DNA from 3 places in the Halomonas sp. A29 genome. Region 3 is predicted to be linked to each of the others. Evidence: predicted binding sites of a transcription regulator. Region 3 holds the regulator's gene; each other region holds the start of a gene.
The links. The regulator LexA, encoded in region 3, represses DNA repair genes until DNA is damaged. The targets are predictions, from matches to a motif close to TACTGTNTANNTANACAGTA.
Positions count from the first base shown of each region.

Region 1: recN (DNA repair protein RecN) is a predicted target of LexA. The motif match lies at 1,416-1,435, and genes of this name have one in related genera.
Region 2: SPH52_RS05045 (DNA topoisomerase III) is a predicted target of LexA. The motif match lies at 1,362-1,381, and genes of this name have one in related genera.

Region 1 is NZ_JAXQPR010000014.1:52,405-63,023, forward strand. It holds gene dnaK (molecular chaperone DnaK) at 1-514, opposite strand, end outside; gene grpE (nucleotide exchange factor GrpE) at 637-1,263, opposite strand; gene recN (DNA repair protein RecN) at 1,485-3,161, shown strand; gene fur (ferric iron uptake transcriptional regulator) at 3,229-3,675, opposite strand; gene SPH52_RS20750 (outer membrane protein assembly factor BamE) at 3,748-4,233, shown strand; gene SPH52_RS20755 (TRAP transporter small permease) at 4,530-5,024, shown strand; gene SPH52_RS20760 (TRAP transporter large permease subunit) at 5,021-6,301, shown strand; gene SPH52_RS20765 (DctP family TRAP transporter solute-binding subunit) at 6,319-7,299, shown strand; gene SPH52_RS20770 (LacI family DNA-binding transcriptional regulator) at 7,520-8,539, shown strand; gene SPH52_RS20775 (hypothetical protein) at 8,708-9,049, shown strand; gene SPH52_RS20780 (SDR family oxidoreductase) at 9,116-9,865, opposite strand; gene SPH52_RS20785 (NAD(P)-dependent oxidoreductase) at 9,929-10,619, opposite strand, start outside.
Region 2 is NZ_JAXQPR010000002.1:348,743-359,361, reverse strand. It holds gene SPH52_RS05050 (ABC1 kinase family protein) at 33-1,274, opposite strand; gene SPH52_RS05045 (DNA topoisomerase III) at 1,414-3,342, shown strand; gene SPH52_RS05040 (ketopantoate reductase family protein) at 3,414-4,319, shown strand; gene SPH52_RS05035 (hypothetical protein) at 4,499-5,140, shown strand; gene SPH52_RS05030 (peroxiredoxin) at 5,288-5,947, shown strand; gene ppc (phosphoenolpyruvate carboxylase) at 6,026-8,674, opposite strand; gene mazG (nucleoside triphosphate pyrophosphohydrolase) at 8,671-9,585, opposite strand; gene relA (GTP diphosphokinase) at 9,582-10,619, opposite strand, start outside.
Region 3 is NZ_JAXQPR010000010.1:76,803-87,421, forward strand. It holds gene SPH52_RS18570 (hypoxanthine-guanine phosphoribosyltransferase) at 1-259, opposite strand, end outside; gene nagZ (beta-N-acetylhexosaminidase) at 309-1,322, opposite strand; gene SPH52_RS18580 (L,D-transpeptidase family protein) at 1,442-1,960, opposite strand; gene SPH52_RS18585 (TetR/AcrR family transcriptional regulator) at 1,960-2,628, opposite strand; gene lexA (transcriptional repressor LexA) at 2,827-3,474, shown strand; gene dinB (DNA polymerase IV) at 3,616-4,665, shown strand; gene SPH52_RS18600 (energy-coupling factor ABC transporter permease) at 4,668-5,339, opposite strand; gene purU (formyltetrahydrofolate deformylase) at 5,373-6,227, opposite strand; gene SPH52_RS18610 (ribonuclease J) at 6,473-8,056, shown strand; gene SPH52_RS18615 (H-NS histone family protein) at 8,177-8,467, opposite strand; gene moaA (GTP 3',8-cyclase MoaA) at 8,620-9,633, opposite strand; gene moaE (molybdopterin synthase catalytic subunit MoaE) at 9,617-10,084, opposite strand; gene moaC (cyclic pyranopterin monophosphate synthase MoaC) at 10,090-10,619, opposite strand, start outside.

The DNA of each region.
Region 1 (10,619 bases), on a different contig from region 3:
GCTCGTTGATGATGCGCTTGACCTCGAGACCGGCGATGCGACCGGCGTCCTTGGTGGCCTGGCGCTGGCTGTCGTTGAAGTAGGCCGGCACGGTGATGACCGCTTCGGTGACCGGTTCGCCCAGGTAGTCCTCGGCGGTCTTCTTCATCTTCTTCAGCACTTCGGCGCTGACCTGCGGCGGTGCCAGCTTCTTGCCCTTCACCTCCACCCAGGCGTCGCCGTTGTCGGCCTCGACGATGCCGTAGGGCACCATCTTGATATCCTTCTGCACCACGTCGTCCTTGAAGCGACGACCGATCAGGCGCTTGATGGCGTACAGGGTGTTCTGCGGGTTGGTAACCGCCTGGCGCTTGGCCGACTGCCCCACCAGCGTCTCGCCATCATCGGTATAGGCGATGATGGAGGGCGTGGTGCGGGTGCCTTCGGCGTTCTCGATCACCTTGGCGCTGTCGCCGTCGAGCACGGCCACACAGGAGTTGGTGGTCCCCAGGTCAATACCGATGATGCGTCCCATAGGAAATCCTCGAAAATTCGTTTGCCTTGAATCCATCTCAGCGGCATCTGCCGCGGTTGACGTCTATCTGGGGGGCGGTGAACGGCTTTTCAAGCCCCGCCCCCGTTTTCATCCTCTCGGCCTCAGCCGGCGGCCTGACTGACCACCACCATGGCCGGGCGCACCAGGCGACCGTTGAGCAGGTACCCCTTCTGGATCACTTCCATCACGCTGTTGGGTTCGAGCTCCGGGTTGGGCACCATGGCCATCGCCTCGTGGAACTGCGGGTCGAACGGCTCGCCGGCCGGCTCGACCATCTCGACGCCGAACTTGGCCAGCACGTCGTGCTGCATCTTCAGCGTCATGGCCACCCCTTCGCGGTGAACGTCGCTGGCATCCTCGCCCATGGCATCCAGCGCCTTTTCCAGGCTGTCGACCACCGGCAGCAGCTCCTTGACGAAGCGCTCCAGAGCGAACTTGCGTGCCTTCTCGGCTTCCTGCTCGGCGCGGCGACGCACGTTCTGCGCCTCAGCGGCGGCACGCAGCGCCTGGTCCTTGGCTTCGGCCAGGCTCTGCTCCAGCTCCTCGACCTGCGCGGCAAGCATGTCGGCCTCTGGATTGTCGCTCTCCAGCGCCGGCTCCTCGGACGCTACCGCTTCGTCATCCGCCATGATGACATCGTCCAATTCACCTTCCATCGGTTCCGGCCGGGCCTCTTCCTCGCGCCTTGCCAGCTCGTCGTCAAGCGGGGTCTGGGGTTCTTTAGCCATGCGCATCTCCTGAAGCAACGTCGGCCCAGCGGGGCCGGAAATATCGAATCGGCAAAAGCCTTGAAGGTCTGCCGCCTATATGGGGGTCCTTGCGCCAATCTCAAGACGTCAAGCGCCAACGATATCCTCGTGTATTGAGAGCGAACCTGAACTACTGTATAAAAACTCAATTAATGTGTATGGATATCCAGCCAACAGGATACCGATCGCCGGGAGGTCCCATGCTGACGCAGCTTGCCATTCGCGATTACGCCATCGTCGAAACGCTCGATCTCGAGCTTGCCGGTGGCATGACCGCCATTACCGGCGAGACCGGGGCCGGCAAGTCGATCCTGCTCGGCGCCCTGGGGCTGTGCCTGGGCGAGCGTGCCGATGCCGGCAGCGTACGCCACGGCTGCGAGCGCGCCGACCTCTCGGCACGCTTCGATATCGCCGCACTGCCGGCTGCCCAGGCCTGGCTCAATGAGCGCGAACTCCCCGCCGACGACTGCCTGTTGCGCCGAGTGGTGACCGCCAGCGGCCGCTCCAAGGCGTGGATCAACGGCCAGCCGGCCACTGTCACCGACCTCAAGGAGCTGGGCGAACGCCTGGTCGAGATCCACGGCCAGCACGCCCACCAGCTGCTGCTGCGCGAGGAGACCCACCTGCGCCTACTCGACGACTTCGCCGGCAATCGGGCTGCCGTGGGCGAGCTTATCGAGACCTTCCGCCGCTGGCAGGCGACCCGCCGCCGCCTGAAGCAGCTGACCGAGAGCGGCGACGAGGTACAGGCGCGCCGCCAGCTGCTGCGTTATCAGGTCGAGGAACTCGATCTTCTGGCCCTGGGAGATGGTGAGCTCGCCACCCTGGAGCACGAGCAGGAGCAGCTCGCCCACGCCGAGGAAACCCTGCGCGAGGCACAGTTTGCCGCCGAATGCTGCGACAGCGACGAGGGCGGCGTGCTGGCCCTGATCAACCAGGCAATGCAGCGGCTCGACCCGCTTCCGGGCAGTGATCGCGGTGCCCTGGCCGACGTACTGGGCATGCTGGGCGACGCCCGCATCCAGGTCGAGGAAGCCGCGCGTGAGCTGCATCGATTCGCCGACGCCACCGAACTGGATCCGGAGCGCCTCGCCTGGGTCGAGTCGCGTCTGGGTGAGGTGCACCGCATCGCGCGCAAGCATCACGTCATGCCCGAGGAGCTTCCTGCGCTTCACCACCGCCTGCAGACCGAGCTGGAGAGCCTCGAAGGTGGCGAACACGACCTCGAGGCGCTGCGCGCCGAGGTTGAAAGCCTGCGCGATGCCTGGCGCGAGCAAGCGCGCAGCGTCGGCGAAGCCCGCCGCCAGGCGGCGGAAAAGTTCGGCAAGGCGGTGCAGGAGCAGCTCGCCTTCCTGGCCATGGGCAAGGCACGCTTCGAGGTGGAAGTGGAGACTCGCCAGTCACCTCAGCCGGACGGCATGGAGGAAGTTCGCTTCCTCATCAGCGCCAACCCCGGCCAACCGCCGCGGCCGCTGACCAAGGTCGCCTCCGGCGGCGAGCTGTCGCGCATCAGCCTGGCCATACAGGTGGTCGCGGCACGCCATTCGACCATTCCCAGCCTGGTGTTCGACGAGGTGGACGTGGGTATTTCGGGCGCTACCGCCGAGATCGTCGGGCAGCTGCTGCGCCGGCTCGGCGAGAATGGCCAGGTGATGACCGTGACCCACCTGCCCCAGGTGGCGGCCCAGGCTCATCACCACCTGCACATTGCGAAGCAGGCCAAGCGCAACACCACCCTGACCCACATGGCACTGCTCGATGAAGCCGGCCGGGTCAGCGAGCTGGCGCGTATGCTGGGCGGGGTCCATCTTTCCGACCGCACCCTGGCCCACGCTCGCGAGATGCTCGATGCCAGCCAGCAGGGTGCTTCCCACTGAGCCAGGCCCACAAGCGAATCGGCCCCGATCGATGATCGGGGCCGTCAGTCGCGAGGAGAGGCAGCACTTACTTGCGCGGCATGCCGTCCTGGCGTGTGGTGTTGGAGCCACGCGGACGCACATAGAGCACCAGCGCGTGATCGACGAGCTCGAAGCCGTGCTCCTCGGCCAGCTCCTGCTGGCGGCGCTCGATGGTTTCGTCGAAGAATTCGATGATCTCGCCGCTGTCGAGACACACCATATGATCGTGATGCTCCTCTTGGGAGATCTCGAACACGGCATGGCCGCCATCGAAGTTGTGACGGATCACCAAGCCAGCAGACTCGAACTGGGTCAGCACGCGATAGACGGTGGCCAGGCCGACGTCTTCCCCGGCTTCCAGCAGGGTCTTGTAGACATCCTCGGCGCTCAGATGATGCTGGCCCGTGGCATTCTCGAGGATCTGCAGGATCTTCACTCGGGGCAAGGTGACCTTGAGGCCTGCCTTGCGCAGTTCATGGTTCTGGTCGGCCATGTTCGCTCTTCGCAGTATCAGGTAGGGTCGGGTATGATCGACCGAATCCACGATAGTGAAGAACGGACACAAATGCAAAAGCTGATCAAAACCCTACCCCTCGTCATCGCCCTGACCATGGTCAGCGGCTGTGTCTACAAGCGCGACCTTCCCCAAGGAAACTACATCACCGAGGGCATGGTCCAGCAGCTCCAGCCCGGCCTGAGCCGCAGTCAGGTCGTCGATCTGCTGGGCAGGCCGCTGCTGGAAGCGCCCTTCAATGCCAACCAGTGGGATTACGTGTTCCGCCTCGACGAAGCCTACGGCGGCGTGCAGCAGCGTCGGCTGACGCTGACCTTCGACGGCGATCGCCTGGTCAACGTCCAGCAGGAAGGCGACTTCTCCGAGGACATCGAACTGCGCCAGCAGAACGGCGTCGGCCCGGCCATCGAAGGTGCCGAGCCCATGGATGAGATGCCCGCCAGCCAGCCGGAAGCGGCACCGGAGTCTGCACCGGACGCGGGCGGCACCCTGCCCCAAGGCGGTGAGCCGGCTGCTACCGAGCCACTCGCCTATTAAGCCAGCCAGCAAGCCCCTCTAGCACGCCCCGGCCTGGTCCGGGGCGGCATCGTTTGTTGCGCACCGCTCGGTCAATTTCCCCTTCCATCCGGCGCACGATCTTTAGCCAAAAGTCTTAGATGCCTTGAATTGACAGGCTTTGAATTTGGCGTAATGTTAACGATAACATGCAAGCCAAGCCAAACTCTGCATCGCAGCAAAAGGCATTCCCCGGCATCTGCCAGATTTACGAGTGCATTTATATCCATGAATGTCATCAATAGACGGCTAGCGTCTATTCGATCGGGAGGTAGTGAATGGGCGCGCTGCGATTACTCTGGCGAATCATTGATGTCGTGATGGCGATGCTGCTCTTCTGCATGATTCTGCTGGTATTCACGAATGTCGTGTTGCGATATGGATTTTCCTCGGGACTTCGGCCTTCGGTGGAACTGTCACGCCTTGGCTTGGTCTGGCTCGTGATGCTTGGAGCCGCCGTTGTACTTCGCCGTAACGAGCACCTTGCCGTAACTGAATTCAGCGTAGCTCTGTTCCCACGCGCGGTGCCCATCCTGAAACGCCTCAGCTATGCCGTCATCACACTCACCATGCTCATGCTGTTCTGGGGCGCATTCAAGCAGATGAACGCTAACTGGGCCAATACTTCACAGCTCACCGGGTTGCCATCCGCACTCTTCTATCTCTCTGGAGTAATATCCGGGGCAATAATGGTATTTATCGCGGTCGTCCGCATCTGGAACCCGGATGCTCTTTGCGATAGGGACGATGAGAATGAGGAAACGCATCTATGACTCTCGTTCTCTTTCTCGGTGTTCTGATCGGATCGATTCTTCTTGGGCTACCGGTCGCTTTCGCACTGCTATTTGCTGCCATAGCACTGATGCTTCAAATGGGGCTTTTCAGTGCGGACATACTCGCGCAATCGCTCATCAACGGAGTCGACAGTTTCCCACTATTGGCGATCCCCTTCTTTCTAGTCGCGGGTGAGGTCATGTCAGTTGGCGGACTGTCGCAGCGGATAGTCCGAATGGCAACGGTGATGGTTGGGCACCGGAAAGGGGGACTTGGTTACGTTGCCGTCCTCACCGCGATCTTGATTGCCGGCCTATCGGGCTCTGCCGTGGCGGATGCGGCAGCATTGGTGGCCATCCTCTATCCCATGATGAAAAAGGCGGGCTACCCCGAGGGCTCGTCCATGGGGCTCCTCGCCTCGGGCGGCATCATTGCACCAGTGATTCCACCGTCACTGCCATTGATCTTGATCGGAGTTGCCGGAAACATCTCGATCAAGAATCTGTTTCTGGGTGGTATCGCGCCCGGCATCATGATGGGTGCGACGCTGATGCTGGTCTGGGGCTGGCTGATGCGGAAAGAAAATCTCGATGTCATGGAGAAGGCCAGTGTGGCCGAGCGTCTTACCGCCTTCCGCGATGGAGTCTGGGCTCTCTTGCTGCCCGTCATCATTATCGGCGGCATCCGCTTCGGCATTTTTACTCCGACCGAGGCTGCAGTGGTCGCAGCGGTTTATGCAATCCTGGTATCAGTGGTCATCTATCGCGAGATGAGCTGGCGACTGTTCGCAAAAATCCTCATCAATGCGAGCCGATCCACAGCGATGGTAATGTTCCTGGTGGGCTGCGCCATGGTGGCAGCCTGGCTGATAACGGTGGCGCAACTCCCACAACAGCTGGCCCTTCTTCTTGGACCGCTCGTGGAAAACCCGCGGCTTCTCATGCTGGTCATCATGCTGATCGTGTTAGCCGTCGGCATGGTGATGGACCTCGCACCGACGGTGTTGATCCTGGTCCCATTGCTGATGCCAGTCATCCAGCTGGCAGGTATCGATCCGGTCTACTTCGGCCTGATGTTCGTCATCAATACCTCCATCGGGCTGCTCACCCCTCCCGTCGGCAATGTCCTGAACGTGGTCTGCGGCGTCAGCCGCGTGCCAATGTCAGTAGCCGTGAAGGGCGTGCTGCCCTTCATCTGCGCCTACCTAGCGCTTCTGCTCGCCTTCATCCTCGTGCCGGAGCTCATCACTGTCCCGATGAAATGGTTCATCGGGTAACCTGAAGGAGAAATGCCATGTCCTTGTCGTTTCGTCATTTCAGTTTGGCAGCCATCCTGGCCGCAGGCATGGTCACCACGGCTTACGCTCAGACCACACTCAGGTTCGCCCACCCCGTCCCGGAGAGCGATCCGCAGCACGCCATGGCTACTTTCTTTGCCGAAGAGCTTGAAAAGCGCACCGATGGCGCGCTGAGCGTGCAGATTTTCCCGAATGGGCAGCTGGGCAACGACGCTCAGATGATCGATGGTGCGCGCTCGGGGATCATCGATATAACGATGGTGGGTACAAACAACCTGACCGGCCTCATTCCGGATGTCGGCGCCTTCGAACTGCCCTTCATGTTTCCCACCCGCGAGACCGCCTACAAGGTGCTGGACGGCGAAGTCGGTGAATCGATCAGCACCCAGTTCGAGCAGCACGGGCTGAAGTCCCTCGGCTTTCCCGAGAACGGTTATCGCAACATGACGAACAACCGTGGACCGATCATGACGCCGGAAGACGTCAAGGGCCTGCAGATGCGGGTCAACAACTCCAGGGCGCTGAACGACATGTTCGCGTCCCTCGGTGCGGCACCCCAGCAGCTCCCGGTAGCAGAGCTTTACACGGCGCTGGAAACCGGCGTCGTCGATAGTCAGGATCACCCGATTGCAGTGACACTATCGTTCAAGTTCTACGAGGTGCAGGATTATCTTAGTCTGACTCAGCACGCTTATTCGGCGCTGGCTTTTTTCATGAACGACAACAAGTTCAATAGCCTCTCCCCGGAACATCAGGAAATCCTGCTGGCCACAGCGAAGGATGCCGTGGACATGCAGCGTGAGCTGTCGATCGCCAAAGAGGAAGAGATGATTGACGCTCTCAGGGCAGCAGGCATGGAAGTGAATGATGATGTCGACGGAGCGGCCTTCCAGGAGGCAACCAAGAATGTCTGGACCAACTTTACTGACGCAAACGGCGATGCAGTCGTGAATGCCATTCTCGAGGCGTCCAGGTAACAATGTCCGATCTTGGAGGCTGGCCTGATCTCGCTGCAGATCGGGCCAGTTTTATTCTCGTGTCAAAGGACGTTCACGGTTTCGACGCAGTTCGCGTGATGCTGGCGACACGGAGCCAATGATATTATCGAGCGGCCGTCATACGATGGTTAACTTTCCCGTCGTCAATCGGGAAGCATCGAGTCCGATAGCATAGCTTTTTGTCCAGGAGGTGCCGAGATTGGCCAAGCCGAACATGAAGGACGTGGCTCGAGCGGCGAATGTCTCTCCCATGACGGTATCGCGCGCCTTCAAGCAGTCCGCCACCGTGAGCGATGCCACGCGCGAAAGAATCATGAAGATCGCCGAGGAGATGGGCTACGTCTTTGACAGCACGGCATCCAACCTGCGCTCACAAAAGACCGGCTTCATCGCGGTCATCATCCCGACCATCAACAATGCAAATTTCGCCGATACCGTTCGCGCCATGTCGGAGGGGCTACGCGCCCAGGACCTGCAGATCCTGCTCGGCTATACCGATTACAATGTACAGGAAGAGGAACGGCTCATAGAGCAGCTCCTGCAGCGCCGCCCGGAAGCCATCACCCTGACCGGCGGAAAACATACCCCGCGGGCACGCAGGCTGCTCCTCAATGCCGGTATCCCGGTCGTCGAAACCTGGGATATTCCTCCGGATCCGATTGGTCATGCGGTCGGCTTTTCCAATGCAGCGGCGGGCAGGCTGATGCTCGAGCACTTCATCAGTCGAGGCTACCGGCGCATAGGCTTCATCGGGGGCGACGAATCGCGCGACTCACGGGGCCTCGATCGTCGTTATGGCTTTATCAGCGCCCTTGCCGAACATGGCTTGGATACCTCACGCCTGGTCGCCTCCGGCCCTCCGCCCATCTCGATGCATGAAGGGGCCATGTCCATGCGCGAGCTCCTCGAGAAGTGGCCGGATACCGAGGCCGTGATGTGCGTGTCGGATCTGTCCGCCTTCGGGGCACTGACCGAGTGCCAGCGGAGAGGAATCGATGTCCCCGGCCAGATCGCCATCGGTGGCTTTGGCGCTTATGACATTGCCGAGCACTGCGTACCGGCTTTGACCACCATCGACGCGAATGCCGCCGAGATCGGCAGGCAAGCCGCCAAAGTGCTGCTGGAGCATCGCCACGCCATGTCCGGCAAGAAGCCCTTTGAACTTCCTCGACAGATCATTCAATTGACACCGATGCTGCTTCCCAGGGAAACGACCTGACCATCCAGCACGGTATCGTTCAACACCATGAAAGATGCTTTTTATTCGAAGCTCTTCTGGCCGAGTACCCGGAGCGCTGCGTCGCCCTGGCCTGCGGCTTCGCCCTGGGCTTGCGGGCCAGGGCGGAGGTCACCTGATGACAAAATTCATCAAACAAGGAGCCGGATCATGTATATCCGCTGTGCTTTTTTCCGTGGCCATGTGAAACCCGGCTGCCAGGAAGCCTTCGATTCCCATATCCAGGAGCATCTGGTCACGCTCTGGACACGCTTTCCCCATGTGCTGGAAGTCCGCGTGCTGCGCGAGGTCGAGAGCGACAGTGCCGACACGCATCTGGAGATGGTCCTGGCCATGCGCTTCCCGTCACGGGAAGCGATCGCCGAGGCACTCGCCTCGACCACTCGCTACGAGAGCCGCGAGGCATCGAAGCGCCTGTTCGAGCTGTTCGACGGCGATGTCTTCCACACAGTCTTTTCGGCAGACCAGTTCCCCCTGCCTGCCGAGGGTTGAATGCAAGCGAGGCATGGAAGGAATTCCATGCCTCGCATCTCGTTGAGATTCCCTGGCCTGCCCCGTTCAGCCACGGCCTATATAGGGCATGTTGGTGGCCATCACGGTCATGAATTGCACATTGGCCTCCAGCGGCAGGGAGGCCATGTGCAACACCGCATCCGCCACGTGCCGGACATCCATCACCGGCTCGACCTTGAGGCTACCATCCGCCTGGGGCACGCCCTTCTGCATGGCATCGGTCATGTCGGAGGCCGCGTTGCCGATGTCGATCTGACCGCAGGCGATGCCATGCTGGCGGCCATCCAGCGAGATCGTCTTCGTCAGGCCGGTGATCGCGTGCTTGGATGCCGTATAGGCGGCCGAACCGATCCTCGGCACGTAGGCCGAGATCGAGCCATTGTTGATGATCCGCCCGCCTTTCGGCTGCTGCGAGCGCATCATGCGGAAGGCCCCCCGAGCGACCAGGAAAGCTCCATCCAGGTTGACCGATATGACATTGCGCCACGCCTGCCAGTCGATATCACCGATCTCGGTGGCAGGCAGGCTGGCTCCGGCATTGTTGAAGACCACGTCCAGACGCCCGAAGGTTTCGGAAATTCGCGCAAACAAGGCGTCCACACTGTCCGGGTCGCGCACATCACAGGCAACGGCAAGCGCCGCGTCCGGGTAGCGCACGGCCAGCGCCTCCAGCTTGTCTAGCCGGCGGGCCGCCAGCACGACTCTGGCCCCGCCGGCCAGGAAGGCCTCGGCCGTTGCTTTGCCGATCCCCTGGCTCGCCCCCGTCACCAGCACTACCTGTTGTCGTTGTTGCATGGCTACTCTCTCCGTATCGATCTGGGCTCGACTAGTGTGACCATTGCTTGCGCCGCCTGGCCATTACGGCAGTGTGCGCTTGAACAGCTCCATCAGGGCAGCCTGATCCTCGCCACCCAGCCCCTGGGCCGTCAGCAGTCGATGAATCTCGTCGCACAGTGAGGTCAGGGGCATGGCGGTCTGGGTGGCCCGCGCCAGGTCCATCACCGCGTCGAGATCCTTGACCATATTGTCGATGCGGCCGGTACGACGGTAATCCCGGGTAGCGAAACGCGGCATGTACTCCTGGAGTATCGCGCTGTCGGCTCGCCCCCCCTTGAGTGCCAGGGGAATCTTCTGCGCATCCACTCCGGCATTCAGCGCCAGTTGGGTCGCCTCCGCCACGGCCAGGAAGCCCAGGCCACACAGCACCTGATTGACCAGCTTGGTGGTCTGCCCGGTGCCTACAGGGCCCATATGGGTGAAGTTGGTGGCAACGTGCTGCAGCAGCCGGTGGGCATCCGCCACGTCCTGCTCGTTGCCACCGGCCATCAGGGTCAGCTCGCCGATGAGTGCCTTGGGGGCCCCACCCGACAGAGGGGAATCCACCCAGCGCAACCGTTTCTCGGCGGCCTCGGCGGCGAGTTCGCGGGTGGTCCCGGGGTCGATGGATGACATGTCGATCAGCAGGGTCCCGGGGCGCGCGCCTTCGGCAACGCCGGTCTCTCCGAACACCGCCAGCCGCACGATCCGTGGCGAATTCAGGCTCAGCACC
Region 2 (10,619 bases), on a different contig from region 3:
GCTGCATACAAGACCGGCGGTGCACAGGTTGCTCATCGCGCCCAGGCCAGCAGCGGGCGGGTGCGGCCATGCATGTCGAGGCGAGCCCCCAGGCGCACCAGGTTCCAGTAGTGACCGTTCAGCGTGCGCGACAACAGCAGCACGTCCGCCGGGGGCTGCAAGCGATCCATGGCCGCCCACACCTTGGGGGTAAGGTCGCGCAGGCGACGATGCACCCTGACGTCGGAAAAGTCCTGCGGGCCGGGTTCGAACAGCGGCGCCACCGCCTCGGCGGATTCGCGATACAACGCCAGCGGCGCCCCCTGCCCTTGGCGTCCACCCAGCCGTCGCAGGGCATCGTCCATGGCCATGGCATCTCCCGCCAGGGTGGCATCGAGCAGCTGCATCATCGCCTTGAGGTGCGCTGCAGGCACCGGGATCACCGCGCCCAGGTCGTAGATCACCAGCCGGCTATCGGCATCGACGGCAAAATTGCCGGCATGGGGATCGGCGTGCAGCTCGCCGTGGGTGAAGAGCTCTTCGGTGAGCCAGTCGGCCAGGATCGTTGCGACTCGCTGGCGCACGGCATCGTCCGCCCCCTCAAGCTCACGCAGCGGCGTGCCGGCCACGTAGCGCATGGCCAGCACCCGTGGACCGGAAAGTGCAGGTAGCGGCTCGGGGAAGACCAGCCCTGGCAGATGCGCATAGCGTTTCCGATAGCGCGCCAGCGCGCAAGCCTCGGCGTGGTAGTCGAGCTCGCGTCGCAGGCTGGCGGCGAGCTCCTCGAACAGGGCGTCCAGGCGCGCCTGAGGCACCTTGAGCCAACGGCCGAGGCGCATGATGCGCCTGAGCTGGATCAGGTCGCCCTCCAGAATGTCGGCTAGGCCCGGATACTGCACCTTGAGCACCAGCGTCTCGCCGTCCTGGGTTACCGCACGGTGCACCTGTCCCATCGACGCACTGGCAAAAGGTCTGGGTTCAATCTCGCGGAAATGGGCGTCCAGCTCACCGTATTGATCGATCAGAGTGCGCCGTATGCCCTCCCAGGGCATGGGCTCGGCTTGGCGCTGCAGGCGCGCCAGCTCGTCGGCGAGATCCGGCGGCAGCAGGTCGTCCCACTGGGCCATGATCTGGGCCAGCTTCATGGCGGGTCCCTTCAGCTCGGAAAAGCCCTCGAACAGGGCTTCACCCAGCGCACGCCAGTCGGCCTCGCCACCAAGCCGACTGCGCAGCAGAGCCCCGCCGGTACGCGCCCCGAGACCGAACAGGCGTCGTGTCCTTCCCCGTTCCCGCATACGGTGCTCTCCTCTGCCGTCGGTTTTCATAGGCTACAGGAATTGTACCGCCAGTGGCGCCTTTGGCCTCTGGCCTTGAAGATCGTTTACTGTAAGAATATCCATAAATAACGCGACTCGACAGCAGCGGAAGGGTGACATGCGCCTGATCATCGCCGAAAAACCCAGCCTTGCCCGGGCCATCGCCGACGCCCTGCCGGGTGGTGCGCGCCGCGAGGACGGCGCCATCCACGCCGGTGAAACCGTGGTGACCTGGTGCCTGGGCCACCTGCTGGAGCAGGCCCCTCCCGATGCCTACGACCCTGCCTTCAAGCAGTGGCGGCTGGACCACCTGCCGATTCTGCCGACGCGCTGGCAGCTCAGCCCGCGGCCCAAGGCCAGGGGGCAGCTCGCTGTGATTCGCAAGCTGCTCAAGCAGGCCCGCGAAGTAGTGCATGCCGGCGACCCGGACCGCGAGGGGCAATTGCTGGTGCAGGAAGTGATCGAATACCTGGGCTGGAAGGGGCCGGTGTCGCGCCTGTTGGTCAGCGACCTCAACCGGCCCGCGGTACAGCGGGCCCTGACGCGGCTGGAGGACAATGCCCGCTACCAACCGCTATACCGTGCCGCCGAGTCCCGCTCCCGAGCCGACTGGCTGTACGGCATCAACCTGACCCGGGCCTGGACCCTGACCGGGCGCCAGGCCGGCCACGATGGCGTGCTCTCGGTGGGCCGGGTGCAGACGCCGGTGCTCGGGCTGGTGGTACGCCGCGACGCCGAAATACGCGATTTCCGACCCTATCCCTTTCATGTGCTTTGGGCCGACCTCGCGGTGGCCACTGGCCAACTGCGTGCCTGGTGGCAGCCCGGCGATCACCACCGTCTCGACGAGCAGGGCCGCCTGCTCGAACGCGCCCCGGCCCAGGCGCTGGCCGAGCGTCTGCCCGGCGCCGAAGGCCGGCTGACCTCGCTCGATACCCGCCAGAAGCGTCAATCCGCCCCGCTGCCCTACTCGCTCTCGGCGCTGCAGGTGGATGCCGCGCGGCGCTTCGGGCTCTCCGCCCAGGCCGTGCTGGACATCTGTCAGCGGCTCTACGAGCGCCACAAGCTGATCACCTACCCGCGTTCCGACTGCCGCTACCTCCCCGAGGAGCACCTGGCCCAGGCGCAAGCCAACCTGAGTAGCGCCTGCGGCAGCGATGAGACCCTGCGCGGCTGGCTGGTCGACGCCGACTTTGCGCTGCGCTCCAAGGCGTGGGACGACAAGAAGGTCGGCGCCCACCATGCCCTGGCACCCACCGGCAAACCGGCCGAACTCGAGCGGCTGGAGCGCACCGAGGCCGACGTGTTCCGCCTGATCGCACGCAACGTGCTGGCACAGTTCTATCCGCCACTGGTCGCTCGCGAGGTGAAGGCGGAGTTCACCATTCTCGGCGAGTGCTTTCGTGCCAGCGGCCAGGAGTTGCTCCAGCCGGGCTGGAAGCCACTCTTCACCACCCGCGACGAGGCCCCACCCCTGCCTCCCCTGACAGAAGGCGAAGCCTGCCGGGTCACGGCGTGCGCGGTCGAGGATCGCGAGACGCGCCCGCCGGAGCCTTTCACCGATGCCAGCCTGATCAAGGCGATGATGAACATCGCACGTTACGTCGACGACCCCGAGGTCAGGCGCACCCTCCGCGAGCATGACGGCCTGGGCACCGAAGCCACTCGCGCCGGCATCATCGAGACGCTGATCGAGCGCGGCTACCTGGTACGGTTGAAGAAGACGCTGCGCGCTACCCGGCTGGGCACGGGCCTGATCGCCTCGCTGCCCGAGGCAGCATCACGACCCGAGCGCACGGCACTGTGGGAACAGCGGCTGACGGCGATCGTCGAGCGTAACGACGACCCTGCCCCGTTCCTCTCCGCCCTGGTCGAGGACCTGCGTGGCTTGCTGGGCAGTGCCGACGCAGGCCGCCTGCGTCAGGCCATGGCCGCGGCCAAGGGCGAGACCGCCGCCGCACCGAAGCGACGCGGCACGAACGGCAAGAGCCGGCGACGTCAAGGCAGCACGGGCCGGGCACGCCGCAAGCCGCGCACGAGCGCGTAATCGAGCTCGCCACTGGCGTCCCGCCGTGCAGCATCGGTATGCTGACCTTTACTCCTCCACCTAGGCACTCCATGGACGACCAGACCCACCTGATCGTCGGCCCCGGCGCCCTGGGCCGGCTGCTGGCCCTGCACCTGACCGACGTCGCACCGGTCGTACTGGCAGGGCGACGGATGCTTCCCACCGAGCAGATCCTGACCACGCCGGAAGGTACGCAGCGCACGCGCCGGCTTGTCATGCACGAGGTCGACCGGCTGCCGCCCACGACGCCCGCTTTTCTGCACCTGACTACCAAGGCCTATGCCGCCGAAGCCGCCTATACCGCCGCCATGGCCCGACTGACCGGCACGCCGGCGCTGGTGCTGTGGCAGAACGGCTACCAGGTGCAACCCGAGCTCGACCGTCGTCATCAGGGCCCTGTGCTGTGCGCCTCGACGACCGAAGGCGCCTGGCTGAGCGGCGACCATGGCGTCTCCCACGCCGGACGCGGCATCACCTGCATTGGCGATCTTGCCAACCGTCATGCCCCCACCTGCCGCGTGTTGGCCGCCCTGCTCGGCCAGGCGGGCCTTGCCGCCGAGGCAGTCACGGACATCGACGTCCGCCTCTGGCACAAACTGGCGGTGAACGCCGCCATCAATCCGCTGGCGGCACGTTTTCGTATTCGTAACGGTCAACTACGCGACCGTCCCTTTCGACCCATGGTGGAACGGATCATCGACGAAGTGGCCACGATAATGGCCGCCGAGGGAATCGCACCTCCGGCAGCGGGCTGGCACGCGCTTGTCTGGCAGGTGGTGGGGGGAACCGCCAACAATCGCGCCTCCATGCTGCAGGACGTGCTGGCCGGGAGACCGACCGAGCGCGAAGCCATCCTTGGGCCTCTGCTGTCAGCTGCCCATCGCCACGACATCGTCACCCCCAATCTGAGCGAGCTCGACGACTTCCTGGCACGCAGTGCCCAGCCCCAGCGTTGAGGTGCAGCCTGGCTATCGCCATGTCAGGCTGCTAATCTTTTGTAATTGGCCTAGTATCTTCAAACTAGGCGTGTGTTTCGCATAGCGCTTCGCACAGGGACCACCGGTCGAGCGAACCGCATCGCACAGGGAAAATGGGGTCAGGAAACATGAGAACGTGTTTCAGAGGTGCCATCATCATGGCTACCGGCCTGACGCTCTTGCCACTCATGGCCATGGCAGAAACAGGTACACCACAAGGTGTGCACTCGCCCCTGTACAGCGAACCCGCCGCCTACACCGAAGCCTCGCACGACCTGCTGGCCTCCCTGACCATGACCCGCCTCGCGCCTGCCTACGCCGGCAAGACCAGCGACCTGATGTATCTCGACAATGGGCTCGTGCTGGAGGGAGGCGATCTTCAAACACCCGATGGCTATACCTCCGGTTTTCGTTTGACGGCGGGCTTCTCGCCGATGAACCTGCCCCGGCTCGACCTGGGTGCCGAATTCACCTATCGCGAAAGTGACGAGGTCCCGACCCGCCATGCCGATCAGGCTCTGCTGGTCAACACCACGACGCTGGGCGGAAGCTTGGTCGCCGGCGTCCGCCTGGGCCAGGTCGGCTTCTACGCCAAGTCAGGCTTTGCCGAATGGGAGGGTGATCCAGTGACCCAGGGTGAGCCGCTGTACATGGCAACCACCGGCACCGCCCGCATTCAGGGCTTCGGTGCCCGGCTGCAGCACAATCGCCTGGTGAGCCGGCTGGAGTTCGAAGAGATCGATGCTCCCAGCATGGCTCACCTGAATCTGATTACCGCCTCACTCCACTACGCCTTCTGAACATCTGCCGGGGCTGAGGCATGCCCAGCTCTCCGGCACTTTCCCCGTGTCACGGCAGCCCATGCTGACGTGTTCTATATTCAATCAGCGCTGCATGCCGACATGCGGCCCTTTTCTACATGTACTCATGATCCTGGAGTCACCACGATGAGTCTCAGAATCGGCGATACCGCGCCCGACTTCACGGCACAAACCACACAGGGAACCGTGAATTTCCATGAATGGATCGGCGACAGCTGGTGCATCCTGTTCTCGCACCCGAAGGACTTCACTCCGGTCTGCACCACCGAGCTGGGCTATATGGCCAAGCTCAAGCCCGAGTTCGACAAACGCAATACCAAGATCATCGGTCTTTCCGTGGACCCGGTGGACAACCATGCCGCCTGGGCCAAGGACATCGAGGAAACCCAGGGCACCGCACCCAACTACCCGATGATCGGCGATGACCAGCTAGAGGTCGCCAAGCTCTACGACATGCTACCCGCCGATGAACCAGGCAACGCCGAGGGCCGCACCGCCGCCAACAACGCCACGGTGCGCTCGGTGTTCATCATCGGGCCGGACAAGAAGGTCAAGGCGATGCTGGTCTACCCGATGACTTCCGGGCGAGACTTCAACGAGGTGATGCGCCTGCTCGACTCGATCCAGCTCAACGCCAAGCATACCGTGGCCACACCGGTGAACTGGCGGCCCGGGGACGATGTAATCATCCCACCTGCGGTCAGCGACGAAGAAGCGAAGAAGAAGTACCCGGAGGGCTTCACCACCATCAAGCCCTACCTACGCACCGTCAAGCAGCCTAACTGAAGCCATACAGGCTTCATTGACGACACCGCCCCGGCAACTATGCCGGGGCGGTGTCGTATGGCCAAGAACAGTAACTTTTCAGCCCGTATTGCGCAGGCCCGCGGCAATCCCCGCCATGGTCACCATCAGGGCGCGCGAAAGCTCGCCGCTGATGGCCCCGTCGGCATCGCGGTTACGCTGCAACAGCTCGGCCTGCAGGCCGTGCAGCGGATCGATGTAAGGGTTGCGTACCTCGATGGCCTGGCGAATCAGCGGCGTCTGCTCCAGCAGCTGCGGCTGGTCGAGTATAGTCAGCAGCACCGACTGCAGCCGAGTGAAGCGCTGGCGCAGCTCGGCGCCCAGCTCCTTGAGCGCCGGTTCGTCCACCAGACGCTGCTCGTAATACGAGGCAATCCCCACGTCGGCCTTGGCCAACAGCATCTCCAGCATGTCCAGGTAGGTACCGAAGAAGGGCCAACGGTCGCGCATCTCGCACAGGATCTCGAGGCCGCCCTCTTCTTCCATGCGCTTGGAGAAGGCTTCGCCGCTGCCCAGCCAGGCCGGCAGCATGAGACGGATCTGGGTCCAGGCAAAGATCCATGGGATGGCACGCAGCGTCTCCACGCCGCCATCCTGGCGTCGCTTGGTCGGACGCGAACCCAACGGCAGATGCCCCAATACGCCCTCCGGCGTCACCGCTCGGAAATAGGGCACGAAATCGGGATCCTCACGCACCACGCCGACATAGGCGCCATGCGCAATCTCGGCCAGCCGATCCATCTCCTCGCGCCAGTGGGGCTCGGGCGCTGGCGGCGGCAGCAGGGTCGCCTCCAGCACGGCGCAAGCGTAGATCTCCATGGAGCGCAGCGCGATGTCCGGCTGGCCGAACTTGAAGCGAATCATCTCGCCCTGTTCAGTGACCCGCAGGCTGCCGTTTACGGAGCCCGGCGGCTGCGACAGGATGGCGGCGTAAGCCGGACCGCCGCCGCGACCGACGGCGCCACCGCGACCGTGAAAGAGCGTCAGATCGACGCCATGACTGCGACATACCTCCACCAGACGCTCCTGGGCACGGTATTGGGCCCAGGCCGCCGCCAATTGGCCGGCATCCTTGGCCGAGTCGGAGTAGCCGATCATCACCTCCTGGCGCTCGCCGACCAGCGCCCGGTAGCCCGGCAGCGCCAGCAGCCGATCGACCACGTCACCGGCACGGTTGAGGTCGTCCAGCGTCTCGAACAGCGGGGCAATGGGCAGCGAGACGACGCCACCGACCTCCTTCATCAACAGGGCGACCGTGAGCACGTCAGAGGGCTGCGCGGCCATCGAAATGATGTAGGTGCCGAGCGCCTCGGACTGCTCGCTGGCGATCACCATGAAGGTATCGAGTACCTCGCGGGTCTCGGCCGAGCATTCCCAGCGCCGCGGGATCAGCGGTCGACGCGAGTCGAGTTCGGCCAGCAGGAAGGCCTGGCGCTGCTCTTCGCTCCAGTCGCGGTAGTGGCCAAGCCCCAGGCTCTGGGTCAGTTCCTCCATGACCAAGGCATGGCGACTCGCTTCCTGGCGAATGTCGAGCTTGGTCAAGGTGACGCCGAATACCGCCACCCGGCGCAGGGTGTCGAGCAGCGCGCCATTGGCGATGGTGTCGAGCCCGACGTCGCACAGCGAGCGATAGCAGGTCAGCAGCGGCGCGTAGAGCTGATCGCTGTTCTCGATGATCGGGCCGCCCTCGTAGCTCTTGCCATCGAGCTGAGCCTTGGCCCAGTCGCGGGTCGCCTCCACCCGCTGCAGCAAGCGCTTGAGCAACTCGCGGTAAGGCTCGGCGACGTTGCCGACCTCGGCCCGCAGCGCGCTGTTGCACTTCCACATGGAGAGTTCGGCCTTGAGCTGCTCGAGATCGCGCAGATAGAGATCCGCCGCCATCCAGCGCCCCAGCAGCAATACTTCGCGGGTCACCCGAGAGGTGACGTTGGGGTTACCGTCCCGATCGCCCCCCATCCACGAGGCGAACACGATCGGAGCGGCATCCAGCGGCAGTCGCTCACCGGCGGACTCCAGTAGCAGGCTGTCGAGATCGCGATGGAACGCCGGCACCGCCTGCCACAGCGAATTCTCGATCACCGCGAAGCCCCACTTGGCCTCGTCCACCGGCGTAGGCCGCTCGTGACGAATCTCGTCGGTATGCCAGGCCTGGCTGATCAGTTCCTCGAGGCGTCCGCGAGCACGGCTGGCCCGCTCGGGATAGTCCAGCGACGACTCGATGACGGTGAGACATTCATCGATCGCGTCGTACTTCTGGATGAGGGTGCGCCTGATGACCTCGGTGGGGTGCGCGGTCAGCACCAGTTCGACGCGCATGGTGGCCAGGCTCTCGACCAGCTTGCGGGGCGCATGGCCGGCGCTGCGAGCCCGCACCAGCAACTCGGAAAGCACCGGCTGCGAACCCGGCTTATAGTCTTCCACCCGGCGAAAACGCGCCCGGTAGTGCTGCTCGGCGATATTGGCCAGGTTGAGGAACTGGTTGAAGGCACGGGTCACCGGCAGCAGGTCGCGGTCGGGGAGTTTGCGCAGGTACTCGATCAGCTCGCGGCTGCTCTGAACGTCTCCCTGGCGGCCGCTCTTGGCCAGGCCGCGGATGGTCTCGATGCGGTCGACGAAGCCCTTGCCCAGGTCATCGGCGATGGTGCGGCCCAGGCTGTCGCCCAGAATGCGTACGTTGTCGCGTAGGGATTCGTGCAGATCGCCGCTCATGACCGATCTCCTCCTGAAGACGATTCAAAATGTCCAACTGACGTTTCGGTAACTTCGTTCTCTAGCCGCTTGGCCGCTTGCCAATGGCGCTCCATGGTATCCAGGTCGACGTCTCGGGTGGTCATGCCGTGTTCGGCCAGCGCCGTCTCCACATGGCGGAAGCGGCGCTCGAATTTGGCGTTGGTGGCACGCAGGCATTGCTCTGGATCGGCCTCGAGTGTGCGTGCAAGATTGGTCACGGCGAACAGCAGGTCGCCGACTTCCGTGGCAGCGTGGCTACGATTGCCCTCGGCCAGCGCCTGTTCGACCTCGTCGAGCTCTTCACGGATCTTGGCAATCACGCCGCTGGCGTCCGGCCAGTCGAAGCCGACCCGGGCCGCGCGCTTGGAGAGCTTGGCGGCGCGCGCCAGTGCCGGCAGGGTACGCGGCACATCGTCCAGCACCGAGACCGATACCGCATCATCGGCGGCACGTCCGGCCCGCTCCTCGGCCTTGAGCGACTCCCAGCGGCTGCTCACGTTTTCGAGTTCGACCTGACTCGCGTCGAACTGCTCGGCACTGATGCCCGGGGGGCGACGCGAGGCCAGGGTACCTTCGGGAAAGACGTGCGGATGTCGACGCAGCATCTTGGCAGTCAGGGTATGCACCACATCGTTGAAGTCGAAGCGCTCCTCTTCGTTGGCAAACTGGCTGTAGTAGACCACCTGGAACAGCAGGTCACCGAGTTCCGAGGGCAGTTCCTCCCAGGCGCGCCGTTCGATCGCATCGGCGACTTCGTAGGCCTCTTCCAGGGTATGCGGTACGATGCTGTCCCAGCTCTGCTCGAGATCCCAGGGGCAGCCTTGGTCGGGATCACGTAGCACGGCCATCAGCGTCAGCAGATCGTCGATGCCGTGTCGGATCTCGCTCATAGGCCGCTCCCCTTGCGTTTCATCCCCTTGGCACCCGCCCGCAGGCGCTGGACCTCGATCACGTTGGACAATTGCTGGATACGTGAGAAGAGCCTGCCAAGCATCTCCAGGCCATCGACTTCCACGGTAATGCGCATGCGCGCGATGCCGTCACGGGTATCGGTCAGGGTATTGACCGAGAGGACGTTGACCTTTTCGTTGCTGAGGATGGCGGTCACGTCGCGCAGCAGACCGGAGCGATCCCAGGCCTGGATCTCGATATCCACCGGATACTGGGTACGGGCGCGCTGTCCCCACTCCACCTCGATGACCCGCTGCGGTTCATCCACACGCAGTTGCAGGATGTTGGGGCAGTCCTGACGATGCACGGTGACGCCACGCCCCTGGGTGATGAAGCCGACGATCGGCTCGCCGGGAACCGGGTGGCAGCAGTTGGCCATGCTGGTCTTGAGGTTGCCCACGCCCAGTACGGTGATGTCGCTGGCGGCCCCCTTGCCCTGATCGCGGCGGGGCTTGGCCAGCAAGCGGTCGAGCTGCTCCTGATCGTCGGTCTCGCCGAACAGCTGCTGAGCCTGGTGCAGTACCTGGCCGATGCGCAGGTCGCCGGCGCCCAGCGCAGCGTACATGTCCTCGGAGCTGGCGTAGTTGACCTTGTGTGCGAGAGTGCCGAGGTCCATGTCCTCCACGTCCAGGCGCTTCATCTCGCGGTCGAACAGCGCCTTGCCCTCTTCCACGTTCTGCTCGCGGGCCTGGTGCTTGAACCAGGACTGGATCTTGGCCCGCGCCCGCGAGGTACGCACATAACCGAGGCTGGGGTTGAGCCAGTCACGGCTCGGCCCGCCCTTGCTGGCGGTGAGGATCTCGACCTGCTGGCCGGTCTTGAGCTTGTAGGTGAGCGGCACGATGCGGCCGTCTATCTTGGCCCCGCGGCAGCGATGCCCGACCTCGGTATGCACGCGATAAGCGAAGTCGATCGGCGTCGCGATGCGCGGCAGATCGATGACATGACCGTCCGGCGTGAACACGTAGATGCG
Region 3 (10,619 bases):
CACGATAGCGAGTCGCATGGAGGTAATCGACCTCCAGCGGAAAACCCAGGCGGGTCAACAGGTGGCCGGTGGTGATCAGGCCACCATTCATCACGCAATAGAATACTGGCAGCTTGTCGCCCAGGTCGGTGGTGATCTGCTCGGCCATGCGGTCCAGCGCACGTTCGACCTGCTCATGGCTGATCAGGCAATCGGCGTTCTCCATGACATCGCGCATGGTGGTCAGGGATTCGTGAAAATCGGCTTCGAGCTTGGGCATGAAGGACTCGTCTCAACGCAGGTAAGCGAATAGGAAAAGGTAGGGCGGGTCAGAGCGAGGCCATGGCCTCGAGGCGTGCATGGACTCGACGCCAGCGCCCCAAGGCTTCGATCGCCCCGATGTCGGGGCGTGCCCGACCATAGCGCAAGCGCGCCGTCAGGCGTGTGGTTCGCCCCTGGCAGGCTTCCAGCGCCTCGAGCGCAGCGGCACGGTCATTGCACACCAGCACCATGTCGCAACCGGCATCCAGCGCCGCCAGGGCTCGCTCTCCCGGCGTACCGGCAAAGCTGGCACCCGCCATGCCGAGATCGTCGGAAAAGATGGTGCCCTTGAAGCCAAGCGACTCGCGCAACAAGCCAAGCCAGCTGCCGGAGAAGCCCGCCGGACGCGAATCGAAGGCGGAATAGATGACATGGGCCGGCATGACGCCATCAAGGCGTGTGGCGAGTTCGGCGAAGGGTATCAGATCATGCTGACGCAGCGCTTCGAGAGGGCGATCGTCAACCGGTAACTCCAGGTGCGAATCAGCCGCTACGCTGCCATGACCGGGAAAGTGCTTGCCCACCGCCGCCATGCCGGCTTCGTGCAGGCCGCTGATGAATGCGCCAGCCATGGCCGCCACGGCCCGAGGGTCGGAGGAAAAACTGCGATCGCCAATTACGCTGGAAATGCCGGTGTCGACATCGAGCACCGGGGCAAAGCTGAGGTCCAGCCCGCAGGCCGCCATCTCCATGCCCAGGAGCCAGCCGGCATCCAGGCACAGCCTCAGGGTCACTTCCGGCGTCGTGTCATAGTCCCGACCGATCCGTCCCATGGCGGGCAGGCGCGTCACTCCTTCTCGCAGCCGCTGGACACGACCGCCCTCCTGGTCGATGGCCAGCAGCAATTCGGGACGCACGCGCCGAATACCGTCGCAAAGCTCCCGCACCTGCCGCGCATGCTCGACGTTGCGGCCGAACAGGATGACACCCCCTACTTCGGGACGCTCGAGCAGTGCGCGCTCTTCCTGACGTAATGCGGTGCCTTCCAGATCGAGCATCACCGGGCCGAGGGTCTGGGTCATGATCGGTGTCCTTGGGGCCTGAAAGGGAGCTGATTCTAGACTAAAGCCGCTTGCGGCAACAGCCATCCATGACACACCGGTTCCAGGCTCTGCCTGAACCCGATTACCACCCTACTCGTTCATTCATGCAGCCAGACCGGCGTGCCCGGCAATGCCAGCGCGAAGACCTCCAGCAGCGCCTCGTCACGCATGCGAATGCAGCCATGCGAGCGCGGCTCGCCCATCGGCTGATCCGGCGGCGTGCCGTGTAGATAGATATAGCGTCTCTGGGAGTCGACGTCGCCGCCGCGATTGACATTGCGCTCGAGCCCGCACAACCACAGGATGCGAGTCAGTATCCAGTCGCGCCCGGGCTGGGCGTCGGCCAACGCCGCACTGTATACCTCGCCGGTGGGGCGTCGGCCGCGAAACACGGCGCCAACCGGCTGATCGGCACCGATTGCAGCCCGCACGTAGTGCCAGCCCAGCGGCGTGCATCCACTGCCCTCGCGCTGGCCCGTCCCCGCCAGCGCCGTCGACACCGGCCACTCCGCCAAGGGGCGCTCGCCCTGCCAGTGGACGAGGCACTGGCGACCGACATCGACCTCGAACCAGCGCCCATCCTGAGGCGGCAATGCGTCCAGTCGAGGCGTTCGCATCAGCTTGCCTTGGCCGGCTGCATGGCGGGAGGCGGCGGCAGAGGAGCGTTCATGGCAGCCACCACCACGGGTCGCAGGCGCCGTATCAAATCGCGTACAGAGACATGCTCGTGGTAATCCTTCTCGGCAATGTCACGCAGCGCATCGAGACCGGACAGCGTGAAGATCACCGTACCGAGGACGAAGTGCAGGCGCCAGAACCGCTCGGCATCGGGTAGCTCGGGGGTGGCGCGTCGCACTAGGTCGGTAAAGCGGGTGAAGACACTGCCGTACTCCTCCTGGATATGACGCCGCAGGTGCCCCTGGGCCTGGCTGTAGGCCAGCCCCAGCAACTTCATGAAGACCTTGAGGCTGTGCTTCTCGGCAGGCACCTCGAGCACGGTGCGTGCCATGGTTTCCAGCAGCTCCTCCAGCGGAATGATGCCACCGGCGTGACGCGCCTCGAGCTCATCCAGGGCATGGTGGAAGCGCACCGTGAAGGGATCGAGATAGCGCGAGAAGACCGCCTGGATCAGCGCCTTCTTCGAGCCGAAGTGATAGTTGACCGCGGCGAGATTGACGCGAGCCTTGCTGGTGATGGTGCGCAGCGAGGTTTCGGCGAAGCCGCGTTCGGCGAACAGCACCTCGGCAGTGTCGAGGATGCGCGTGACGGTATCGGTCTGGGCCATGATCACTTTCCACTGGAAACAACTGTTTTAAACATAACAAAAGTCTACGTCATTACGCATTATCGCTCAACGTATGGAAAACCGAGAGCGTTTTAAACGACCTAAGCAAGAGAGCCGCCCCCAAACATCACCTTTTACTGTATGGGCTTCCATGCTGTATACTTGACCAATACGGCAGTCACGCCATTGGAGTTAGCCATGACACGCCCTCTCACCTCGCGCCAGCAGAACGTTTATGACTTCATCGTCAAGACCATGAACGAACTCGGCTACCCGCCTACCCGTGCAGAAATCGCCCGCGCGCTGGGCTTCCGTTCGCCCAATGCCGCGGAAGAACATCTGCGCGCACTGGAACGCAAGGGCGTGATACGAGTGATTCGGGGCACCTCGCGCGGTATCCGCCTGCCGGCCCAGGAAGCCGACAGCACCGTCAGCGAGCCGGGCAACGAGGGGCTGCCCATCATTGGTGAAGTCGCCGCCGGTAGCCCCGTCCTTGCCGCCGAGCACATCGACCGCTATTGCCCCCTGCCCCCGGACTTCTTCACCCCGCGCGCCGATTACCTGCTCAAGGTTCGCGGCCTGTCGATGAAGGATGCCGGCATTCTCGAAGGCGACCTGCTGGCCGTGCACCGCACTGATCGCGTACGCGACGGCCAGATCGTGGTGGCACGCCTGGACGACGAGGTCACGGTCAAGCGCTTCCACCGCCAGGGGCATCACGTAGTGCTGGAGGCCGAGAACGCCGACTTTGCGCCTATCGAAGTGGATCTGCGCCACCAGGCGCTGGAGATCGAGGGCATCGGAGTGGGAGTTATACGCGGCGGCAGCGGCCAAGCTTTGGGTTGATCGCTTCCTGGCCTCGACCATACGGCGTTGGGGCTCTCCTCGGAATGCTCATTGACTTCAGTCAACTCCGCTTCCTCGTCGAGCTCCGCCTGGTCTGGTCATTGCCCAGAAAGCGCTCCAGCTGAGCGGAACAACGCACCAATGAACCGCAAGATTCTGCATGCCGATTGCGATTGCTTCTACGCCGCGGTGGAGATGCGTGACAACCCGGCGCTGCGGGAGGTGCCGCTGGCGATCGGTGGCAGCGCCGAGGGGCGCGGCGTCATCTCCACCTGTAATTACCCTGCCCGCGCCTACGGCATCCATTCCGCCATGCCTACGGCGCGGGCGCTGCGCCTGTGCCCACACCTCACCCTCCTCCCCGGCGACTTCGATCGCTACCGCGAAGCCTCGCGGCAGCTGCTTGAGATCTTTCACGAACTGACGCCGCTGGTGGAGCCGCTCTCGCTGGACGAGGCGTTTCTCGACGTCACCGCCGTGACCCGCTTCTCGGGCAGCGCCACCTGGATGGCGCGCTGGCTGAAGGAAGAGAGCCTCAAGCGTGTGGGGATCACCGTCTCGGTAGGCGCTGCTCCGTCGAAATTCCTGGCAAAGATTGCCAGCGACTGGGAGAAGCCGGACGGCCTTACCGTCATTGCCCCCTCCCAAGTGGACGATTTCCTCCGCGAACTCCCGGTGGCCAAGCTGCACGGCGTTGGCCCGGCCACGGCCAAGCGCCTGCACAGCCTCGAGATCGCCACCTGCGACGATCTCCGGCACATTCCGCTGGAACGTTTGCTGCAGGAGTTCGGCAAGTTCGGTCGGCGCCTGTTCGAGCTGGCCCGGGGCATCGACGACAGGCCGGTGCGTGTCGAGCGCGAGCGCAAGTCAGTCAGCGTGGAGACCACCTTCGCCACAGACCTGCCCGATATGGCGCACTGCCACACCCAGCTGTCGCCGCTGTGCGAACGCCTCGAGGCACGCCTTGCCCGCCATGGCCATCCTCCCATCGCCGGCATCTTCGTCAAGGTACGCTTCGACGACTTCTCCCTTACTACCCTCGACTCTCGCAGCGGCCTGCCGACTCCCGACACCTTTGCCTCACTGATGCAGCAGGCCTGGGCCAGACGCCAACGCCCGGTGCGCCTGCTGGGCGTCGGGGTACGACTGGCGCAGGACGACGCGCGGCGACAGCTCAGCCTGCCGCTATAGACTCACTTGGTATCGATATAGCGATGGTCGTTGAACGTTGCGACCCAACTGGGGTGATAGACCATCAGTACGCTGAGCAGCATGCCGGTGATAAAGGCTTCCGAGGGCATCAGCAGTGGCAGGAAGAGTGCGTACTCCTTGGCCAGGTAGATCGCCTCGGGATCGACGGCACCGAGCATCACCAGTGCCAGGCCAGCAAGGCCAGTACCCAGGGTAGCCAGCGCCGCACCGAAGAAACCGCACAGGAAGAGAAAGATCATCAGGTTATCGGGCAAGTAGCGATCCACGATGCGCCATGTCGACACCATGATCGCGATCGGTATCACTCCGGTAATCAGCACGTTGACGCCAAGCAGAGGCCAGCCGGCCTTGCCCAGCAAGACCAGCGAGAGGTTGGCCAGCAGGTTGCTCACCAAGGCCAGCGGCGCCTTGAAAATCAGTGTCATCAAAGCCGTCAGCATCAGGTGCAGCGTCAGCCAGTCGACCGACTGAGCCCTGAGCTGCCACAGCAACACGACAGCCACACTCGCCGCCAGCCAGCGGTGCTGCAGGGCACGATCGGCCAACAGAGCCTGCCAAGGACGCTGGGTCAGCGCCAGGGCCACTATCGACAGTGCGATCAGCCCGCAGGCGATAAGCAGCCAAGGGGCCAGAATCAGCTCTGAAAAGGTCATCGATGCACTACCTGCAAAGGTCAGCTGCCGAGGTCAGGCAAAGACAACGGTCTTGTTGCCATGAATCAGTACCCGGTCCTCCAGGTGCCAGCGCAAGCCGCGTGCCAGCACTGCCTTCTCCACGTCGCGTCCGAAGCGAACCAGGTCCTGCGGCGTATGGCAGTGGCTCACTCGATGTATGTCCTGTTCGATGATCGGACCGGCATCCAGCTCCTCGGTCACGTAGTGACAGGTAGCACCGATCAGCTTGACTCCCCGTAAATGGGCCTGATGGTAGGGCCGTGCACCGGCAAACGAAGGCAAGAAGCTGTGATGGATGTTGATCACCCTGCCGGCATAGCGTTGGCAAAGCCGCGGCGGCAGAATCTGCATGTAGCGAGCCAGCACCACGGTATCGGCCTCCAGTGCCTCGACATGTCGTTCCATCTCGTCGAAGGCTGCGTTCTTGTCGTCGGCAGCGACCGGCACGTGGTAATACGGCAAGCCATGCCACTCGACCATGCTGCGCATGTCGTCGTGGTTCGAGATCACCCCGACGATATCCCCCTCCAGCTCACCGGCCGTCCAGCGATACAGCAGGTCGACCAGACAGTGCGACTCGCGTGAGACCATGACCACTACTCGTGGACGATAGCGGGTGTCGCGCAGCGCCCAGTCCATGTCGAACTCGCGGGCTACGGGCTCGAACGCCTCCTTCAGCTCGGCAGCCGTCATACCAATGGAGTCGGCGAATATCTCGTAACGCATGAAGAAGCGCCCGGCTTCCAGGTCGGAGTGCTGGCTGGCTTCCGTTATGGAACCACCGTGGCCGGCGATGAAGCCGGAAACCCGGGCCACGATGCCACGGCGGTCGGGACAGGAAACAACGAGACGATAGTAATGAGACATGGACCCAACCTGGTGCGTACGGTATTCAGAGAGCACGCATTGTAGCGAACTCATCAGATACGGGACACGTCCAACTCCCAACTCGCTGCCGGCATCGCATTTGTGGTGGGTCGCGACGTTCCCGTATAGTGAAGTTTCCATTGCCTGGTCATGATTTGCCGATGTTTTCGACTCACGCCACCATTCGTCCCCGCCGCCGCTCCCCGCTTCACTTCCTGCCACTGGGGGGCTGCGGTGAGATCGGCATGAACCTGGGGCTCTACGGACTTGGGAATGAATGGATCGCCGTCGATTGCGGCATGATGATCCGCCAGGATCTGCCGGACACACCGCTGCAGGTGCCCAGCCTGGAGACACCAGAAGCACTGGGCATTCGCCCCACGGCCTTGGTCCTCACCCATGGGCACGAAGACCATATCGGTGCAACCGCCTGGCTATGGCCCAGATGGCAATGTCCCATATACGCCACGCCGTTGGCGGCCGGCCTGTTGCGGGCCAAGTTCCACGAGCGCGGCCTTGCCGTCGACGCCATTCAGGTGGTCGAACCCGGCGAAGCGTTGGAGAGCGGCCCTTTCACCCTGCGCTATCTTCCCGTGACCCACTCGATCCCGGAAAGCTGTGCCCTGCTTATCGTTGCCGGGGACTATCGCGTACTGCATACCGGCGACTGGAAGCTCGATCCGGAGCCATTGATCGGCCCGCCGGTAAAGGATTCACTGTTTCGCGCCCTGGCGCCGGTGGATCTGGTGGTCGGCGACTCCACCAACGCTCCCATGCCTGGCCATTCACGTAGCGAAGGCGAAGTGGCCAGGGCGCTCGAGCATCGTCTCGCCCAGTGTGCGGGGCGCGTCGTGGTGACCTGCTTCGCCAGCAACCTGGCCCGCGTACTGGCCGTAGCCCGAGCTGCCGAGCGCTGCGGCCGCCGTGTCAGCCTGATGGGCCGAGCCATGGAGCGCATGGTGGCGGTGGCCCGCGGTCTTGGCTACCTGGAAGACATGCCGGCTCTGGTACCGGTCGGCGATCTTGGCTATCTGCCGCCTTCGGAAATCCTGGTCATTGCCACCGGCAGTCAGGGCGAACCTCGCGCCGCCCTCAGTCGACTGGCAAACGGCCGGCACCACAGCTTCGAACTGATGGCGGGCGATACCATCCTCTTTTCGGCCAAGGCAATTCCCGGCAACGAACGTCAGATCGAGCGCCTCAAGCATGCCCTGAGCCAGCTCGACGTAGCGGTATGGGACGAGTTCAATCACCCCGAGCTTCACGCCTCGGGGCACCCCGGCCAGGACGAACTACGCACTTTCTATGGCTGGATAAAACCGCGCCATTTGCTGCCGGTCCATGGCGAACGTCGTCACCAACAGGCACACCAGGAGTTGGCGGAATCGATGGGGATACAGGCGCCATTGGCGCCGGTCAATGGCGACCTGATCCGGCTCGATGGCGATGGCCTGAGCCTGGAGTCGCGTCATCCGCAGCGTCCTTGCATCGTCAGTCAGAATGCCGTCACTCCCTTGCCAGGGCTGACGGCGGAGCGAGGATCATCGCGCCATGGCATTCTGCATCTCGCCCTGTCGATCACCCCGACCCGAACGGGCTGGACACGAATTGGCCGCCTGATGATGGACGCCCACCGCGTCAGCGCCATGGATGAAGACAGCTTTACCGAGTGGCTCGACGAGCGTTTGGAGGAAGTCGAAGCGGAAACCTTGGCTGAACTCCGGATCGCCCTGCAGCCTCTTATCACGTCCTGGCTGGGGCAACACCTGCGTCAATTACCAGACGTCCACCTTCAGTTGATTGCCGTGGAAGCGCCGGCTTATCGTTGAACACGCTCGTGCCTTGGTCGGCCAGACGTAAGGAGAGGTACGGGTAGCAGGTCGAAGGTGACACTTCGTGCATCACCCCCGACCCGAGTTGTGCAAGCAGACGATTCGTGCCGTTCAGGCTCACGAACCGCTGGCGTTCTTGGGCGGACGACCACGTCGACGACGCGGCTGTTCCCCCACGAGATCTTCCACGGAGAGACCGGCATCACTCATGGCCTCACGGATCTCAGCCAGTTTCTTTTCCTTGTCCGCTTCTTCCTGTTTGCGGAGCTTCTCCTCTTCATTTTTCTGCTCGATGACCTCGCCGATCACATCGGAGAGCTTGTGCAGCTGCTCCATGCTCAACTGGCGAGCCGCAGCCCGAGCCACGTTCTTGTTACGGGCGATGCGCTCCAGGGTTTCGCTGGACATTGGCCTCCTCCATGCAAGAAAACGACGAGTAAGCCTCGAGGCTCACTCGTCGAAAGTATATGCCGATTTGCCGAATTGGCAAGAAAAGACCTTTACAACGCAGGGCAGAATATTGCGAAAGAAAGTGAGCAAAAGCGAGTTTCTGCCGGCGCTCAGCCGCCGGTCATGTTCATGAAGCGGACGATCTGGACATCGCCATCGGTGGTGAAATAATGGCGCTCGGGCTTGAGCGGAAGGGCTGCGACGATGGCGCGCTTCAGGGCATCGAGGTCGCCTGGATGCTGACGCAGCACGGCGCGCAAATCGACCGAGTGCTCATTGCCCAGGCAGAGCAATAACCTTCCTTCAGCCGTGACACGCACCCGATTGCAGCTGGCGCAGAAGTTATGGCTATGAGGAGAAATGAAGCCAATGCGACTGTCGCTGTCGACCATGCGGTAATAGCGTGACGGTCCAAGCGTCGATTCCGCAGTGGGTATCAGCTCGTGGCGTTGCTCGATGAAGGCCTTCACGTCATCGCTCGAGCAGAAGGTTTCGGCGCGAGAGTGGTCGGAAACATCCCCCAGCGGCATCTCCTCGATGAAACTCAGGTCGACTCCTTCGGCCCTGGCGAACTCGACCAGGTCGAGTACTTCGTCGTCATTGCGCCCCTTGAGGATGACGGCATTGAGCTTGATCCGCTCGAAGCCGGCTTCCTGCGCCGCACGCAACCCGGCCAGCACTTGCTCCAGGTTACCGGTGCGGGTCAGTTCACGAAAACGCTGTGGGTCGAGCGTGTCCAGGCTGATGTTGAGCCGATCCAGGCCAGCCTCGCGCAGGCGCCCAGCGTACTTGACCAGCCCTGCTCCGTTGGTGGTCATGGCCAGATCGCGCAATCCCGGAAGCGTACTGGTCTGCTCGATCAGTTGGTCGATACCGCGTCGCACGAGGGGCTCTCCACCGGTCAGGCGGATTTTCTCCACGCCCATTTCGACGAACGCTCGCGCCACCAGTCCCAACTCTTCCAACGTCAGGATCTGTGCCCGAGGCAGGAAGGTCATCTCTTCGCTCATGCAGTAGACGCAGCGAAAATCGCAGCGATCGGTGACGGAGATCCGCACATAGCGAACTCTTCTGCCGAAGCCATCGATCAATTCAGACGGCAAGGTCTCAGGGGATTTTGTCATTATCGCTCTCCCAGCGTCTGGCATCCCGTTGGTCGGATTCGCGCTCGGCAACCCAGTAGTCCCCGGTAATGCTGTGTTCCTTCTTCCAGAAAGGCGCACGGGTCTTGAGGTAGTCCATGATGAAGTCGCATGCCTCGAAGGCCGCACGGCGGTGAGCACTGGCAACCACCACCAATACGATAGGATCTCCCGGCGAAAGACGTCCAACGCGGTGGATGACACGCACTCCCTGAAGCGGCCAACGTGACTCGGCTTCTGCGACGATCTCCCCCAAGGCGGCTTCCGTCATGCCAGGGTAGTGCTCGAGCGTCAAGGCGTTCACGTCGGGACGTTCGTTGAAGTCGCGCACAAGCCCGGTGAAGCTGACCACCGCCCCCACGTCCGAGCGCCCCTCCAGCAACTGATGCTGCTCGCTACCTGCATCGAAGGGAGCCTGCTGAACCCGGATCATACTCATCAGCCTCCGGTTACCGGTGGGAAGAACGCCACTTCATCGTCATTGGTGATCGGCGTTGGATCCAGCGCCATGACTTGATTCACAGCACATAATATCCGCCCTTCGCTCAATCGCGCGAAGCGCGCATCGCGCTTCAGCAGCGCACTCTTCAATCCTCCTACATCGGTGCTAGGCAGGCTGTCCAGCGGCAGAGTGAGTTCGCTGATGCCGAGCCGTTCACGCAATTCGGCCAGGAACTTGACCCTGACGCAGGGCGAGTCGATATCGCAGCGACTGCCTACCGATACCTGGCCGGAAGTGCCCTCGCCGGTAACGATCGGAGCCGCTGCGGCGCTCGTCTCGCGCCGATAGTCGCCCGACTTCCCACCACGCTTGGCATCGAGATGAATCGCGCCGATCTCCATGTCCTTGTCCACCGCCTTGCACATGTCGTAGAGCGTGAGGCAAGCCACCGAGACCGCTGTCAGTGCCTCCATTTCCACTCCAGTACGGCCGTTGAGGCGGCAGGTAGCGACCACATCGACCCGGA